DNA from 2 places in the Novosphingobium sp. FG137 genome. Region 1 is predicted to be linked to the other one. Evidence: predicted binding sites of a transcription regulator. Region 1 holds the regulator's gene; the other holds the start of a gene.
The links. The regulator LexA, encoded in region 1, represses DNA repair genes until DNA is damaged. The targets are predictions, from matches to a motif close to GTTCCNCNCTTGTTCT.

Region 1 (7,272 bases):
ACCGAGCGCGCCGTGGCGTTTGGAAAGCTTCGCCCCGTCCGCGCCGTGGATCAGCGGGATGTGCGCATAGGCCGGATCATCCCAGCCAGACCCTTCGACTGCCTGCATCGCGCGGATGATGACGAGCTGGCGGAAGGCGTTGTTGATGTGATCATCGCCGCGGATCACGTGGGTCACCCCCATGTCGTGGTCGTCCACCACCACGGCGAGCATGTAGGTCGGCGTACCGTCGCTCCGGAGGATGACGTAGTCGTCGATCTCCACGTTCTGCACGGTGATCGGGCCCTGTACGAGGTCGTCGATGGTCGTCGCGCCATCGCGCGGCGCCTTGATTCGCACGACCCACGGCTGTCCTTCGGGCCAGGTCGAAGGATCGGCATCGCGCCATTCGCTTTCGATGCGGAAGGGGCGGCGCTCGGCCTGCGCGGCGGCGCGGCGGGCAGCGAGTTCCTCCTGCGTGAGGTAGCAGCGATAGGCGTGGCCCGCCTCGAGCAGCTTGTACGCGACTTCGGCATGGCGCTCGGAACGCGCGAACTGGAACACCGGTTCCGCATCACCGCCAAGGCCCAGCCAGCCCAGACCGTCGAAGATTGCCTCGATCGCCGGTTCGGTCGAACGCGCGCGGTCGGTATCCTCGATGCGCAGCAGGTAAGTGCCGCCGTGGTGGCGGGCAAACAGCCAGTTGAACAGCGCGGTGCGCGCGCCGCCGATATGCAGGTAGCCGGTCGGCGAGGGGGCAAACCGCGTGACCACGCCCTTGCGCCCGATCACAGATGCCGCAGCAGCGCCCGCGCCTGATCCTGCAGAAACGGTGTCACTGGCGCTTGCCATCGGAGGCGCGATCCTTCCTAATCCGAACATGTCATCGACCGCGGCCCAACCTCTTGGCGAACCTGCGTCGCGGCGGACACGCCTCTGGGACAAACTCGCCGCCTTGTCCAGCATGCACCGCACCATTGAGGCGTTCCTCGCCGCGCGTCCGTTCGAGCGCGGACCATGGCTGGCGGTGGGCTTCGGCATTGGAATCGCTTGCTGGGCCGTCTTCGCGGGGCCCTGGCAATGGGCGGGCTTCCTCGCATTGTGCGGTGCGGCGGTAGCGGGCGGGTTGCTGATCGATTCGGAAGGCGATCTTGGTCACTTGCGCTCCGCATTGATCGGCATGGCGCTGATGCTGGCGGCGGGCTGTGCGGTGATCTGGGCCAAGTCGGTGCTGGTGGGTGAGGCGGGCATTGCTCGGCCCGAAGTCGTGATGATCGAGGGCCGCGTGATCGACCGGCAGGTGGAAGGCGCGCGCGACCGGGTGCGCCTGCTGATAAGAGCGCGGGTGGAAGGCCATGCCGAGCCGTTGCAGGTGCGGCTCAACCTGCCGGACGAGAATGACCAGCCCGGCCTTGTCGAAGGCGCCGAGGTCCGCCTGCGCGCCCGGCTGATGCCGCCCGCGCCGCCGATGCTGCCGGGCTCCTACGATTTTGCCCGCGCCGCGTGGTTTCAGGGCTTGGCCGCCACCGGCAGCGTCATCGGATCGGTTACCATCGTCGCGCCCGCGCAGGAGGGCTGGTCGCTGCGGCGTTGGCAGCAGCGGCTGGCCGACCATGTCCGCACGCAGCTCGCGGGTTCGCCGGGCACGATCGCGGCGGCCTTCGCCAGCGGTGACCGCGGCGCGATTGCGCAGGATGATGAGGAGGCGATGCGCGATGCGGGCCTCACGCACTTGCTTTCGATCAGCGGCCTGCACGTGAGCGCGGTGATCGCCGGCGCCTATTTCCTCACGATCCGGCTGCTCGCGCTGTTCCCGTTCATTGCCCTGCGCGTGCGTCTGCCGCTGCTGGCGGCAGGTGTCGGCGCGGGGGTCGGCTTGTTCTACACGCTGTTGACCGGCGCCGAAGTGCCGACGGTGCGGTCGGTCGCAGGTTCGCTGCTGGTGCTGACTGCGCTGGCGCTGGGGCGCGATCCGCTGTCGCTGCGGCTGCTCGCGACCGCGGCGCTGATTGTCATGCTGCTCTGGCCTGAAGCTGTGCTGGGGCCGAGCTTCCAGATGAGCTTCGCCTCGGTGATCGCGATCGTGGCGTTCAGCACGTCTGCCCCTGCCAAGGCGTTTCTCTCGCACAGCCATGAGGGGCGGGTCGCGCGGCTGGGACGGAATCTGGCGATGCTGCTGATGACGGGGCTGGTGATCGAGCTGTCGCTGATGCCGATCAGCCTGTTCCACTTCCACCGCGCCGGCCTCTACGGCGCGGCGGCCAACGTGATCGCGATCCCGCTCACGACAGTGCTCACGATGCCGCTCATCGCACTGGCATTGGCGCTCGACCTTGTCGGGCTGGGCGCGCCGGCGTGGTGGGCGGTGGGCAAGTCGCTCGAACTGCTGCTGTGGCTCGCGCATCTGGTGGCGGGCCAGCCGGGTGCGGTGACGATGATGCCGGGGATGAGCGGCGCAACATTCGCGCTGTTCGTCGGCGGGTTGCTGTGGATCGCGTTGTGGAGCGGGCGAGTGCGTCTCTGGGGCTTCGTGCCGATCGCGCTGGGGGTGCTGGCGCTGATGTTGACGCGCACGCCGGATGTGCTGGTTTCAGGTGATGGGCACCATGTGGGGATCACTGGTGAGGGGCCGGACCTGCTTGTGCTGCGCGCGGTGCGTGAGGAGAGCTATACCCGCACGGCGCTGCTGGAAAACGCGGGAATGACGGGCGACGCGGTGGCGCTGGAGGACTGGAAGGGCGCGCGGTGCAACCCGGATTTCTGTGCTGTCTCGCTGGTGCGGGGTGGACGGCGGTTTGATCTGCTGATGGCGCGGGGCAAGGACCTGGTGGCGATCCCGGTGCTCGCGGCGGCCTGCGCGCGGGCCGATATCGTGGTGGCGGATCGCCGCCTGCCAAGCGCCTGCAAGCCGCGGCTGCTGAAGGCTGATCGGGCGCTGCTGGGCCAGACGGGCGGGCTGGCCATCGATCTCGTATCGGGCCGGGTGCGCACGGTCGCTGAAACCCAAGGCGATCACGGCTGGTTCCACCGTCTTCCCCCTTGGCAGCCAAGGGGGAAGGGGAAAGGTCCGGCCCCGGTTGCTACCGGAGGGCCGGACCCTGCGTCCACTCAGTGATAGCGGCGGAGGAGCCCCGCAAGCTTGCCCTGAACCTGCACTTCGTGTGGCTGGTAGAACTGCGGATCATAGGCCGCATTGGCGGGATCGAGGCGGACCATGCCGCGTTCGCGCCGCAGGTACTTGAGCGTTGCCTCTTCCCCCCGCACCAGCGCGACGACAATCTCGCCATCGCGCGCGGTATCGGTGCGGCGCACGAGCGCATAGTCGCCATCAAGGATACCGGCTTCGACCATGGAGTCGCCCGAAACTTCGAGCGCATAGTGCTCACCCGAGCCGAGCAGTGCGGCAGGAACGGGGAGCATCGACGTGCCTTCCATCGCCTCGATCGGGACGCCTGCGGCGATGCGGCCGTGCAGCGGGATCTCGATCACATCGTTGGCGGGTTCGCGCGCGGGGGCAGGGCTGCGCAGCGGGGCGAGCGCGGCGGTCGTGCTCGCCGTGGCGCGCTGCGCGGGCTTGGCGCCGCCCGCATCGCTTTCGCGGATCACTTCGAGGGCGCGGGCGCGGTTGGGCAGGCGGCGGATGAAGCCGCGTTCTTCCAACGCCGAGATAAGCCGGTGTACGCCCGACTTCGACTTGAGATCGAGCGCTTCCTTCATTTCCTCGAACGAGGGGGAGATGCCGGTTGCCTCAAGGCGGGTCTGAATAAAGGTCAGCAGTTCATGCTGCTTGCGCGTGAGCATCCGTGCGCACTCCCATCTAGTGAACGAATGCGGAACGAATAAGCAACGAAAAAGAGGTCGTCAAGCAATTCCGTGCATTTACAGCAGGTATACAGGAACAAACTGACCTGCAGGTGTTTCGGGTTCGTTCGCCGGGCGCACAACGAGGGCGTTGGCGCGGGCAAGCGATGACAGCGCGCCGGAATCCTGCAGTCCGTCGAGCGAGACTTCGCCCGCGTCCCACACGGCGCGCAGGAATTCCATGCGGCTGCCGCCTGCGGGCATGGCTTCCTTGAGCGCGGCGGGGATGGGGCGCGGCATTGCATCGGCAGCCCCCAGCGCGGCGCGGATGACAGGGAGGAGGAAGAGGAAACCGGTGACGAAGGCCGCGGCGGGGTTGCCCGGCAGGCCGAGGATGACCTGCGTCCCGCGCGTCGCGATCAGCAGCGGTTTGCCGGGCTTGATCGCGACGCGCCAGAAGGCAAGCTCTGCGCCGAGTTCGGCAAGCGCGGGGCGGACGAGATCGTGATCGCCGACCGAAGCGCCGCCGCTGGTTACGATGACGTCCGCATCGCGCGCGGCGTCGAACGCGGCTTTCAGCGCCTCGAGCCGGTCTGGTACCGGGCCGATCCGGGTGATCCGCACAGCGGGCTGGGTGGCAAGCGCGGCGAGCATGGCGCTGTTGCTGGCCGGAAGCTGGTGGTCGGCAAGCTCGGCGCCGGGTGCGGCAAGTTCGTCGCCGCCATCGATCACCGCGAGATGGAGTTGGCGGCGCACGGGCAAGTGGGCGTGGCCTGCGGTGAGCGCCAATGCGATCTGCGCGGCGCCGATCTTCGTGCCGGGGGCCATCAGCACATCACCGGTGCGGAAATCCATGCCGACGGGGCGGATATGGCGGGAAGGCGGCTCGGGCGGCGTGCCGGTGAGGGTGAGCGTATCGCCCTCGCGCGATGCATCTTCCTGGATGAGCACCATGTCCGCGCCGGCGGGGACAAGCGCGCCGGTGCTGATGAGCGCGGCCTCGCTCGGGCCGACAGTGCCCGCGAAGGGCCGGCCAGCGGCACTTTCGCCGATCACGCGCCAGGGACCGGGGAGATCGGCGGCGCGCAGGGCGTAGCCGTCCATCGCGGAAACATCGGCAGCGGGCTGCGTGCGCAGCGCTGCGAGCGGCTCGGCAAGATGGAAGCCGAGGCAATCGGCGGTGGCGCGGTGCTCGATAGGGAGCGCGGGGGCGAGGGCCATCAGGCGGCGCTGCGCTTCCTCAAGCGCAAGGGGCGGGTTGGGGCGAGCCGGTGCCTGCGGTTGGCTCACGGCGCGCGCCAATCGCCGGATTTGCCGCCGCGCTTTTCGATCAGGCGCACACCGTCGATCACCATGCCCTTGTCGATGGCTTTCGCCATGTCGTAGACGGTGAGGAGCGCGACCGAGACGGCGGTGAGGGCTTCCATCTCGACCCCGGTGCGGCCGGTGAGCGAGGCGGTGGCGCGGGCCTCGACGCCGTCCTCCACGAAAGCAAATTCGACGCTGACGGCATCGAGCGCCAGCGGGTGGCACAGCGGGATCAGCTCGGCCGTGCGCTTGGCCGCCATGATCCCGGCGATGCGGGCGACGGCGAGGACATCGCCCTTGGGCGTGGTGCCATCACGCAGCGCGGCGAGCGTGGCTGCATTCATGCGGATTCGGCCCTTGGCGACGGCGACGCGCTGCGTCTCGGCCTTGCCGCCGACATCGACCATGCGGGCGCGGCCTTGCGAATCGAGGTGGGTAAGCTCGCTCATGCCCTGAAATCCAACAAAGTTGACACAGTTGACACAGTCCTGAGCGAGAACGCGAGGGCGGGGTCTTCGGGGCGGAAAAGTGGCTCAAGCACCAAGGAAATGCGCGGTTTCATGGCTGCGTGATGCCACAAGGCTTGGCTGTAGGACAGATGGCAATGCTGATAGCGCGCCGTCAGCCCAGAGCCAGCGCGACAGCGGCTTCGGCGTGCAGGCGGGTCGTATCGAAGAGCGGCACCGCGCTGTCTTCCGGGCCGACGGGGAGCATGATTTCGGTGCAGCCGAGGATCACCGCAGTGGCCCCGCGTGCCACGAGGCGAGCGATCACGGCGCGATAGGCTTCGCGGGAGGCCTCCTCGATCCGGCCCGCGACGAGTTCCTCGTAGATCACGCGGTGGACGAGGGCGCGGTCTTCAGCCTCCGGCACCAATACTTCGAGGCCGTGCCGCTCTTCGAGCCGGGCGCGGTAGAAGGCTTGCTCCATGGTGAAGGCGGTGCCGAGGAGGGCGACCCTGGTGTGGCCGCCGGCCTTTAGCGCCTCTGCCGTGGGATCGGCGATATGGAGCAGCGGGAGGGCGCATGCCGCCTCGATTTCGGGCGCCGATTTGTGCATCGTGTTGGTGCAGATCACGAGGGCTTCTGCACCAGCCGCTTCGAGCCGGCGGGCGGCATCGACCATCAGAGCATCGAGCGCGCGCCATTGGCCGGCAGCCTGCAGCGCCGCGATCTCGGCGAAATCGAACGACCACAGGACGAGGCGTGCCGAGGCCGTGGGGCCGAGCCGATCGCGCACGCCCTGGTTGATCAGGCGGTAGTATTCGGCGGAGCTTTCCCAGCTCATCCCGCCGATCAATCCCAAGGTTTTCATCTGGGCCAAGCCTTAGCGAGAGCGATTCCGGCAAGGTTTTGCGTGCGGTTGATGCGCCGGATGCGGATACGGGTGAAGCGGGTGGCCTGCTCCTGAAAGTGGGCGTGGAAGCGGGTGAAGGCAGGGCGGGGCTTCAGCGTGCCGCTGGCCTGCGCAACGACCATGGCGGAATCGCCGAGGAGCACGACGTCAGCCGCGCCGAGCCCGCTCGCCACATCCAGCGCATCGAGCAGGGCCTGCCATTCGGCTTCATCGTTGGTGCCATGGCCGATGGCCGGGCGGTGCCAGATGCGTCCGCGCGCCGCGACGGCGGTTTCCATCATGCCGGGGTTGGGGCGGCAGCCGCCATCGAAGAACAGCTTGAGAGCGCGCGCGCTCTTGATCTCAGCCATTCAGCAGCGCGCGGGTTGCTGCAGCGACATCGGCATGGCGCATCAGGCTTTCGCCGACGAGGAAGGCTTTCGCTCCGGCCTGCGCCAGCGTCAGCACATCCGCGTGGCCGCCGATGCCGCTTTCGGCCACCAGCAAGGTGCCTTCGGGTGCCAGCGGGGCGAGGCGCGCGGTGGTGCCGAGATCGGTGACGAAGCGCTTGAGATCGCGGTTATTCACCCCGATCAGGCGCGATTGCAGGCGCGCGGCGCGCTCCATTTCGGCTTCGTTGTGCACTTCGACGAGCACGTCCATGCCATGTTCCCGCGCGGCGGCCTCGATTTCGGCCATCTGGCCATCATCGAGCGCAGCAACGATGATCAGGATGGCATCGGCCCCGATCGCGCGGGCTTCGGCGCATTGCCACGGATCGACCATGAAATCCTTGCGCAGCACCGGCAGATTGCAGGCGGCACGGGCGGCGATGAGGTAATCCTCGTG
Region 2 (7,272 bases), on a different contig from region 1:
GTCGGTGTCGTAGTTGTCGTGCTCGCCCTGCATCACCGCGGCAATGCGCTCGATGCCCATGCCGGTGTCGATGCTCGGGCTCGGCAGGTTCGAGCGGGTGCCATCGGCGGCCTGCTCGAACTGCATGAACACGAGATTCCAGATCTCGATGAAGCGGTCGCCGTCCTCATCCGGCGAACCCGGAGGGCCGCCGAAGATGTGATCGCCGTGATCGTAGAAGATTTCCGAGCACGGCCCGCACGGCCCCGTATCGCCCATCGACCAGAAATTATCCGACGTCGGGATGCGGATGATGCGGTCGTCCGAAAGCCCCGCGATCTTCTTCCACAGGTCGAACGCTTCGTCATCGGTGTGGTAGACCGTGACGAGCAGCTTGTCCTTGGGCAGGCCCCACTCGCGCGTCAGCAGGGTCCAGGCGTGGGTGATCGCCTGATCCTTGAAGTAGTCGCCGAACGAGAAATTGCCCAGCATCTCGAAGAACGTGTGGTGCCGTGCGGTGTAGCCCACATTGTCGAGATCGTTGTGCTTGCCGCCGGCGCGCACGCACTTCTGCGAAGACGTCGCCCGCTTGGTCGCTCGCGTCTCGAGCCCGGTGAAGACGTTCTTGAACGGGACCATGCCCGCATTGGTAAACATCAGCGTCGGATCGTTATACGGTACGAGCGGTGCGGAAGGCACGATCTCGTGCCCGGCGGAGCCGAAGTAGTCGAGGAAGGACCGGCGGATTTCGTTCGTCGAAGTCATGACAAGCCGATTAGGCGAGCGCTCGGCGCGGAACAAGCACGTTTCAGCTAATGCCGTGCGCTTGTCCCCATGTCGCAGGCCTTCACTGGTTGTCGGCTGTCGCCGTAACCAGCCAGGCCGCCGCCGGAAAACACACCCGCCCGCCGACATGGCGCGACTGGACAAGCTCCAGCAGCGCCCGTTCGAAGGCCGCGCGCTGCTGATCGGGCAAGGTGCGGATCGCGGCCGCAGCGGGGCCGATCCGGCTGAAGAACGAGAGCGCGTCCGCGACCGGGTTGGTGCCCGATCCCGCGACATAAGCAAAATCAAGCGGCTCGAACCGGATGTCGCGCCAGCCCTTGAGGCAGCGCCGCGCGTGATCGGGATCGGCAAAGGCAAAGGGACCGGGCGGAAAATCGACCGCAGGCGCAGGCTTTGCAGGCGGCAGCAACCGCGCGATCTCCAGCGCCCAGGGGTTCTCTGCGGCAGGGCGGAAGCAGGAAAACACCATGCGCGCACCCGGCGCGGCCCTGGCCGACATATGGGCGAAGGCCGCGGGCGGATCGGTGAAGAACATCACCCCGTGGCGCGAGATATAGAGTTCGGGTGCCGCACCGTCCGCCAGCCAGACCGAAGCGTCCGCCACGGTGAATACGAGGTTGGCCAGCCCCGCAGCGCGTTGCCGCGCGGCCTCGATCAGTTCACTGGAGATGTCTACCCCGGTAACCTGCGCATCGGCGCGCGCTGTTGCAACCGCGATCGAAAGCTCGCCCGCGCCGCAGCCCACATCGATCACCCGCTTGCCGGGTTCGGCCGCAATGGCCGCCAGAAGATAGGGCGTGAGCGCGGCAAAGCTGCGGTCGGTCCGCTCCCACTCCGCCGCCCAATTCTGGCCGACCCGGCCCTGCCACTCTTGCGCACCCGTCATGCCATGCAGGCTATGCGCCGGTGCGCCACCCGGCAAGCGTTAAAGCGGCAATCCGGGTCAGGTCGCGAAATAGGGGCCGCCCTTGGCGCGCGCCGCCTGCCAGGCCGGGCGCGCATGGATCGCCGCGACGAAGGCAGCAAGCTTCGGATAGGCCTCACCCATGCCCTGCATGACAACGACTTCGGCGGGGAAGCTGAGCATCACGTCCGCACCGGTCCAGTCATCACCGATGAAATGGCCGGAGGGCCGCAGGATCTGCTCAAGGTAGCCGAAATGTGCCGCAAGCTGCTCGTCGATGCGCGGCCGCAGCGGCGCCCCTGCTTCGCCGAGCCGCGAAACATAGAGGTTGAGGAGGATCGGCGTCATGGCCGAGCCCTCGGCGAAGTGCATCAGTTCGTTATGCCGCAGCGCGTCGTCAGTACCGGGCGTGGGCTGCCATTTGCCTTCGCCGTAGGTGTCGCACAGGTACTGCACGATTGCGCCTGATTCCTCGATCACCCGGCCATCGACCTCAAGCAGCGGCGACTTGCCGAGCGGGTGCACGGCCTTCAATTCCGCAGGAGCAAGATTGGTCTCCGCATCACGCTGATAGACCTTGAGTTCATAGGGAACACCCAGTTCCTCCAGCATCCAGAGAATGCGCTGCGAACGGCTGTTGTTGAGGTGGTGGAGGATGATCGACATAAGGCTTCCTTTCCGAGGGTTCCGGCCGGTGCCGGTGGTTGCGCCGACGCTAGGTGTTTTCGCCGAGGCGCGAAAGTGTCTGGTGAGCGTAAGGCTGACCTGGCTTGAAGCAAGGCGCGCTTGGGCTGGAAGGAAGCCGCGCTTGGGCTGGAAGGACGCCGCGCTTGGCATCCGTGGCAAGGCCTTCCCTCACCCAAACAAAAACCGGCGCGTTCCTTCCCGGGAACGCGCCGGTCTTTGGACTGGCGGCGGGGTGCGGGGGAATGGGGGTGCCCCCCGCCGCCTGAAGGATCAGATGTCGTCGTCCGCGTCCGGACCCACCATCAGCCCTTCGGCGACCTTGTCGGTCTGGCCGCGGATCGCGGCTTCCAACTTGTCGCAAAGCTCCTTGTGTTCGCGCAGATACGTCTTGGCGTTCTCGCGGCCCTGCCCGATGCGGATCGAATCGTAGCTGAACCATGCGCCCGACTTCTCGACGATCCCGGCCTTGACGCCGAGATCGAGAATCTCGCCAATCTTCGAAATGCCCTCGCCGTACATGATGTCGAACTCGACCTGCTTGAACGGCGGGGCGACCTTGTTCTTGACGACCTTCACGCGAGTGGCATTGCCGACGATATCGTCGCGGTCCTTGATCTGGCCGGTGCGGCGGATGTCGAGGCGGACCGAGGCGTAGAACTTGAGCGCGTTGCCGCCCGTCGTCGTCTCCGGATTGCCGTACATCACGCCGATCTTCATGCGCAGCTGGTTGATGAAGATCACCATGCAGCGCGAGCGGCTGATCGAGCCGGTCAACTTGCGCAGGCTCTGCGACATGAGGCGCGCCTGGAGGCCGACGTGGCTGTCACCCATCTCGCCTTCGATTTCGGCGCGGGGCACCAGCGCGGCGACCGAATCGACCACCAGCACATCGATCGCGTTCGAACGCACCAGCGTATCGACGATCTCCAGCGCCTGTTCGCCCGTATCGGGCTGCGAGACGATCAGTTCGTCGATGTTGACGCCCAGCTTCCTGGCGTAGACCGGATCAAGCGCGTGCTCGGCATCGACGAAAGCCGCAGTGCCGCCGCCCTTCTGTGCCTCAGCGATCACGTGGAGCGCCAGCGTCGTCTTGCCCGAGCTTTCCGGCCCATAGACCTCGATCACGCGGCCACGCGGCAGCCCGCCAACGCCGAGTGCGATGTCGAGCCCGAGCGAACCGGTCGAGATCGCCTCGACCTGCATGGTCTGTTTCGAGCCCAGCCGCATGGCCGAGCCCTTGCCGAATGCCTTGTCGATCTGTGCGAGCGCTGCATCGAGCGCTTTCTGACGATCCATGTCCTTGTCTTTGCCTTCCTGGATAAGCTTCAACTGCGCCGCCATGGCTTGCTTCCCCTTGCTAGAGATGGCTGACATGAACCGTCAACACCAGCCTTGTACCCAGTTTGTTCTAATGGAACAAGGGGGGAACGAAATTCCGCGCAAGATTGGCGGTAACTGCCCGCACATTGCGGATATTCCTAAGGAATTTCCACTTTTGAGCGCAGTTCCAACCCGACTCTAGGGCAGATCCTGCAGAAACGGTGCAAAAATTTATTGGGGATCGCCGATTCGGACGGACCCGATCCCGTTCGGTACCGCGCGAAAGCATTAGCTGGCGCGTGCAGGCGGCTCCTACTTGCCAGGCCGGCCACCCGATTGACAGGCCGCAGACCGGCATTAAGTTCTGCTGCATTGCACAACTGGCGGTGGAGCCGCCTGGCGGGGGAAGATTCAATGAAGTGCTTGCTATCCTTCGCACTTGCCGCATCCAGCCATGCGCTCGCCGCTCCAGCTGCTGCTGAGGACGCCGCCCATGCCGTCCGCGCCATTCCGATCAACGATCACCTGACCGCGTTCTACCAGGGGCGGCCGGACGAAGCCTCGGTCCCGCCCGGCCCACGCCAGTGGCCCGATCTCGGCGCGATCTTCGTCGGTGTCGCGACTTACGCGGTCCATGATGGCGACACCGCGCTGGTCTACGATACCTTCACCGATCCCGCTTCAGCGAGGTGGGTGCGCGATTGGCTGACCAAGGCCGGGGTGCGCCGCTTTATCCTCGCCACCAGCCACTGGCACCTCGATCACATCGGCGGCAACACAGTCTATGCCGACAGCATGCGCTTCGCGACCGAAGCGACCCGGGTGAAACTGACCGAAAAGCGCGCCGCGATCGAGTCCGGCACCGAGGAAGGCCCCCCGGCGATCCGCCCGCTGATCCTGCCCAACATCGGGATCGCGCCAGGCAGCGTGGTGACGCTGGTGATCGGCAGTGTGCGGGCCGAACTCCACCCCGTCGCGATCCACTCCGCCGATGGTCTCGTGATCGAACTGCCGGACGATAAGCTGCTCCTTGCCGGTGATACGCTGGAAGACACCGCCACCTTCATCGCCGAACCACAATCGATCCCGCAGCAATACAAGGCGCTGGGCGCAATGCGCGGCTGGGGCTTCACGAAGATCCTGCCCAACCACGGCAATCCGGCGGTGATCGCCGCGGGCGGCTATGGCCTCGGCCTGATCGATGCGACGCGCGCCTATATCCGCACACTGGTCGAGCATTCGCATGACGCCGATTTCCAGAAGCAGCCGCTCGTCAGCTTCGTCGGCGATGCAATCAAGCGCGGCGATGTCAGCCTGTGGTGGCCCTATCGCGATGCCCACGCCAACAATCTCGCGGTGGTGGCGAAAGCGTGGAAGGACCAGCCGATCCCGACGTTCGACGCGGCGCCCTGATCCGCCTCAGCGCGCCTTCAACACATCTTCCACCGCCGTGCAGATCTGCGCCACGCTGAACGGCTTAGCGAGGAAATACATGTTGGGAATGTCGATCTCGCGCCGCAGTTGCTCCTCGGCATAGCCCGACATGAACAACACCGGCAGTTCGGGCCGCAACGCCCGAATTTCGCGCGCCATGGCGGGGCCGTCCATGCTCGGCATCACCACGTCCGAGAGAACGAGATCGAATTCCTCGCCCGCCGCGATCATGCGGCCCAGCGCTTCGAGGCCGTCCTCGCCGTCGCTGGCTGTCGTCACTTCATAACCCTGCCGCACCAGCGCGCGTTCGGCCACGGCGCGCACGGTGTCCTCGTCCTCGACCAGCAGCACGCGCCCGCCGCCCGACCATTGCTTGCGCGGTGCCGGCAGCCTGGCCGCCGTGGCGGCTGCCGCCGCTTCGGCCACATCTGCCGCATCGGGCACGTGGACAGGCAGATAGATCGAGAAGCGCGTCCCCCTGCCCACTTCGCTATCGGCAAAGATGAAGCCGCCCGATTGCTTGACGATACCGTAGACTGTCGAAAGGCCGAGCCCGGTGCCCTTGCCCTTCTCCTTGGTGGTGAAGAACGGCTCGAAGATCTTGCCGATCTGCGCGGGAGGAATACCGTGACCGGTGTCCTCCACGATCAGCGCGGTATAGTCGCCGATGGGGAGGATTTCGCTCTTCATCGCGCGCACGTCGGCGGCGGTCACCTTCTTCGTCTTGAGCCGCAGCACACCGCCGCCCTTGGTTGCCGGAATGCCGCCTGGCGCGCCGTTGCCGGTCATGGCATCTCGCGCATTGACCGCGAGGTTGAGGAGCACCTGCTCAAGCTGCACCGGGTCCGCGCGGACGAGGCCGAGGCCCCGATCGTGCGTGACCTCGAGAAGTATCTTTTCGCCCAACAGACGCTTGAGCAGCGTGGAGACTTCCGCGACCACATCCGGCAGTTGCAGCACCTCGGGGCGCAGCGTCTGCTGGCGCGAGAAGGCTAGCAATTGGCGCGTGAGGCTTGCCGCGCGGTTGGAATTGGCGCGGATCTGCTGGATATCGTCATAGTCGCTGTCGCCCGGCGTATGGCGCATCAGCATGAGATCGCAGTAGCCGATGATCGCGGTCAGCACGTTGTTGAAATCATGCGCGACGCCGCCCGCCAGCTGGCCCACCGCCTGCATCTTGGTCGCCTGCGCGATCTCGCGTTTGAGGCGGGTCTCTTCGGATGAATCCTTGAGGCTGAGGATCACCGCGCCCTCACCCAGCCCGCGCACCCCGGCAAGGCTGAGCGATACCGGATCCTCCGGCGCACTGCGCAGCCGCACCGCAACATCGCCCGCACCGCCGGACCCTTGCGCAAAGCGGCGCACCGCATCGGCCAGTGCTCCCTTGTCCTCGCGGATCACGAGGTCCGAGGGATAGGGCGGCGGGCCGCTCTCGTCATGCCCGGCCGCGCGCAGGAAGGCCTTGTTGGCAAACAGGAACCGCCCGTCGCGGTCAGTCATCGCAAGGCCAAGCGGCAGCCGCGCGAGCAGTGCCTCGATCTGCGGGATGCCGGTGCGAGTGTCGCCCACACCGCCCTGGTTGTCGATGAGGAGGAACAGCGAAGCTGTCTGCGCCGGATCGGCCGCCATCGCGCTCGCGGCCACGGCCTCGGGGTCGGCGATCGGCACGTGAAGCATGCGCACCGAAGCGCCGCGATTGCCTTCGCGCGCATAGAAGATGCGTTCCTGCTCGTCAGCGCTGAAATAGCCGACGAAATCGGTGCCCGCGACATCCGCCTCGGCCTCGCCCGTCGCGCGCAGCGCGAAGAGGGCGTTGGCTGCGTGAATCTGCCCGTCCGGCGCCACGGCGGCGATCTGAATGCCCTCGCGCGCGAGCGCCTTGCCCACCTTGCCGCGCACGTGGCCGATCACATCCTGCAGCGGATCGCGGCGCACCACGGGAGCAAAACGCCAGATCAGGAAGTCCTGCCCGCGTCCCGCCCGCTCGATCTCCAGCCGCCATTCGCGCCCGCTGGCGGTGACCGGTTCCAGCATGGACCGGCCGTCGCGCCAAGCGGCACGCGCGGCGTTTTCCAGCGCTTCGTTCTGCGCGCCTTCCAGCCCGAGCCGCGGCGGCGCCGCGCCGATGCCGAAGCATTCGGCAAAGCGCGCGTTGGCGCAGG

Region 2: the regulator LexA is predicted to act here: its motif matches at 3,770-3,785, upstream of recA (recombinase RecA).

Annotation. Positions count from the first base shown of each region.
Region 1 is NZ_JBMDKN010000005.1:433,213-440,484, reverse strand. Features, by position in the region: gene gltX (glutamate--tRNA ligase) at 1-831, opposite strand, end outside; gene ACODS2_RS16645 (ComEC/Rec2 family competence protein) at 944-3,094, shown strand; gene lexA (transcriptional repressor LexA) at 3,088-3,780, opposite strand; gene ACODS2_RS16635 (molybdopterin molybdotransferase MoeA) at 3,859-5,070, opposite strand; gene moaC (cyclic pyranopterin monophosphate synthase MoaC) at 5,067-5,537, opposite strand; gene ACODS2_RS16625 (aspartate/glutamate racemase family protein) at 5,710-6,402, opposite strand; gene ACODS2_RS16620 (ribonuclease HI) at 6,399-6,794, opposite strand; gene trpC (indole-3-glycerol phosphate synthase TrpC) at 6,787-7,272, opposite strand, start outside.
Region 2 is NZ_JBMDKN010000003.1:198,221-205,492, reverse strand. Features, by position in the region: gene alaS (alanine--tRNA ligase) at 1-744, opposite strand, end outside; gene ACODS2_RS10540 (class I SAM-dependent methyltransferase) at 827-1,651, opposite strand; gene ACODS2_RS10535 (glutathione S-transferase family protein) at 1,709-2,335, opposite strand; gene recA (recombinase RecA) at 2,627-3,697, opposite strand; gene ACODS2_RS10525 (MBL fold metallo-hydrolase) at 4,091-5,089, shown strand; gene ACODS2_RS10520 (hybrid sensor histidine kinase/response regulator) at 5,096-7,272, opposite strand, start outside.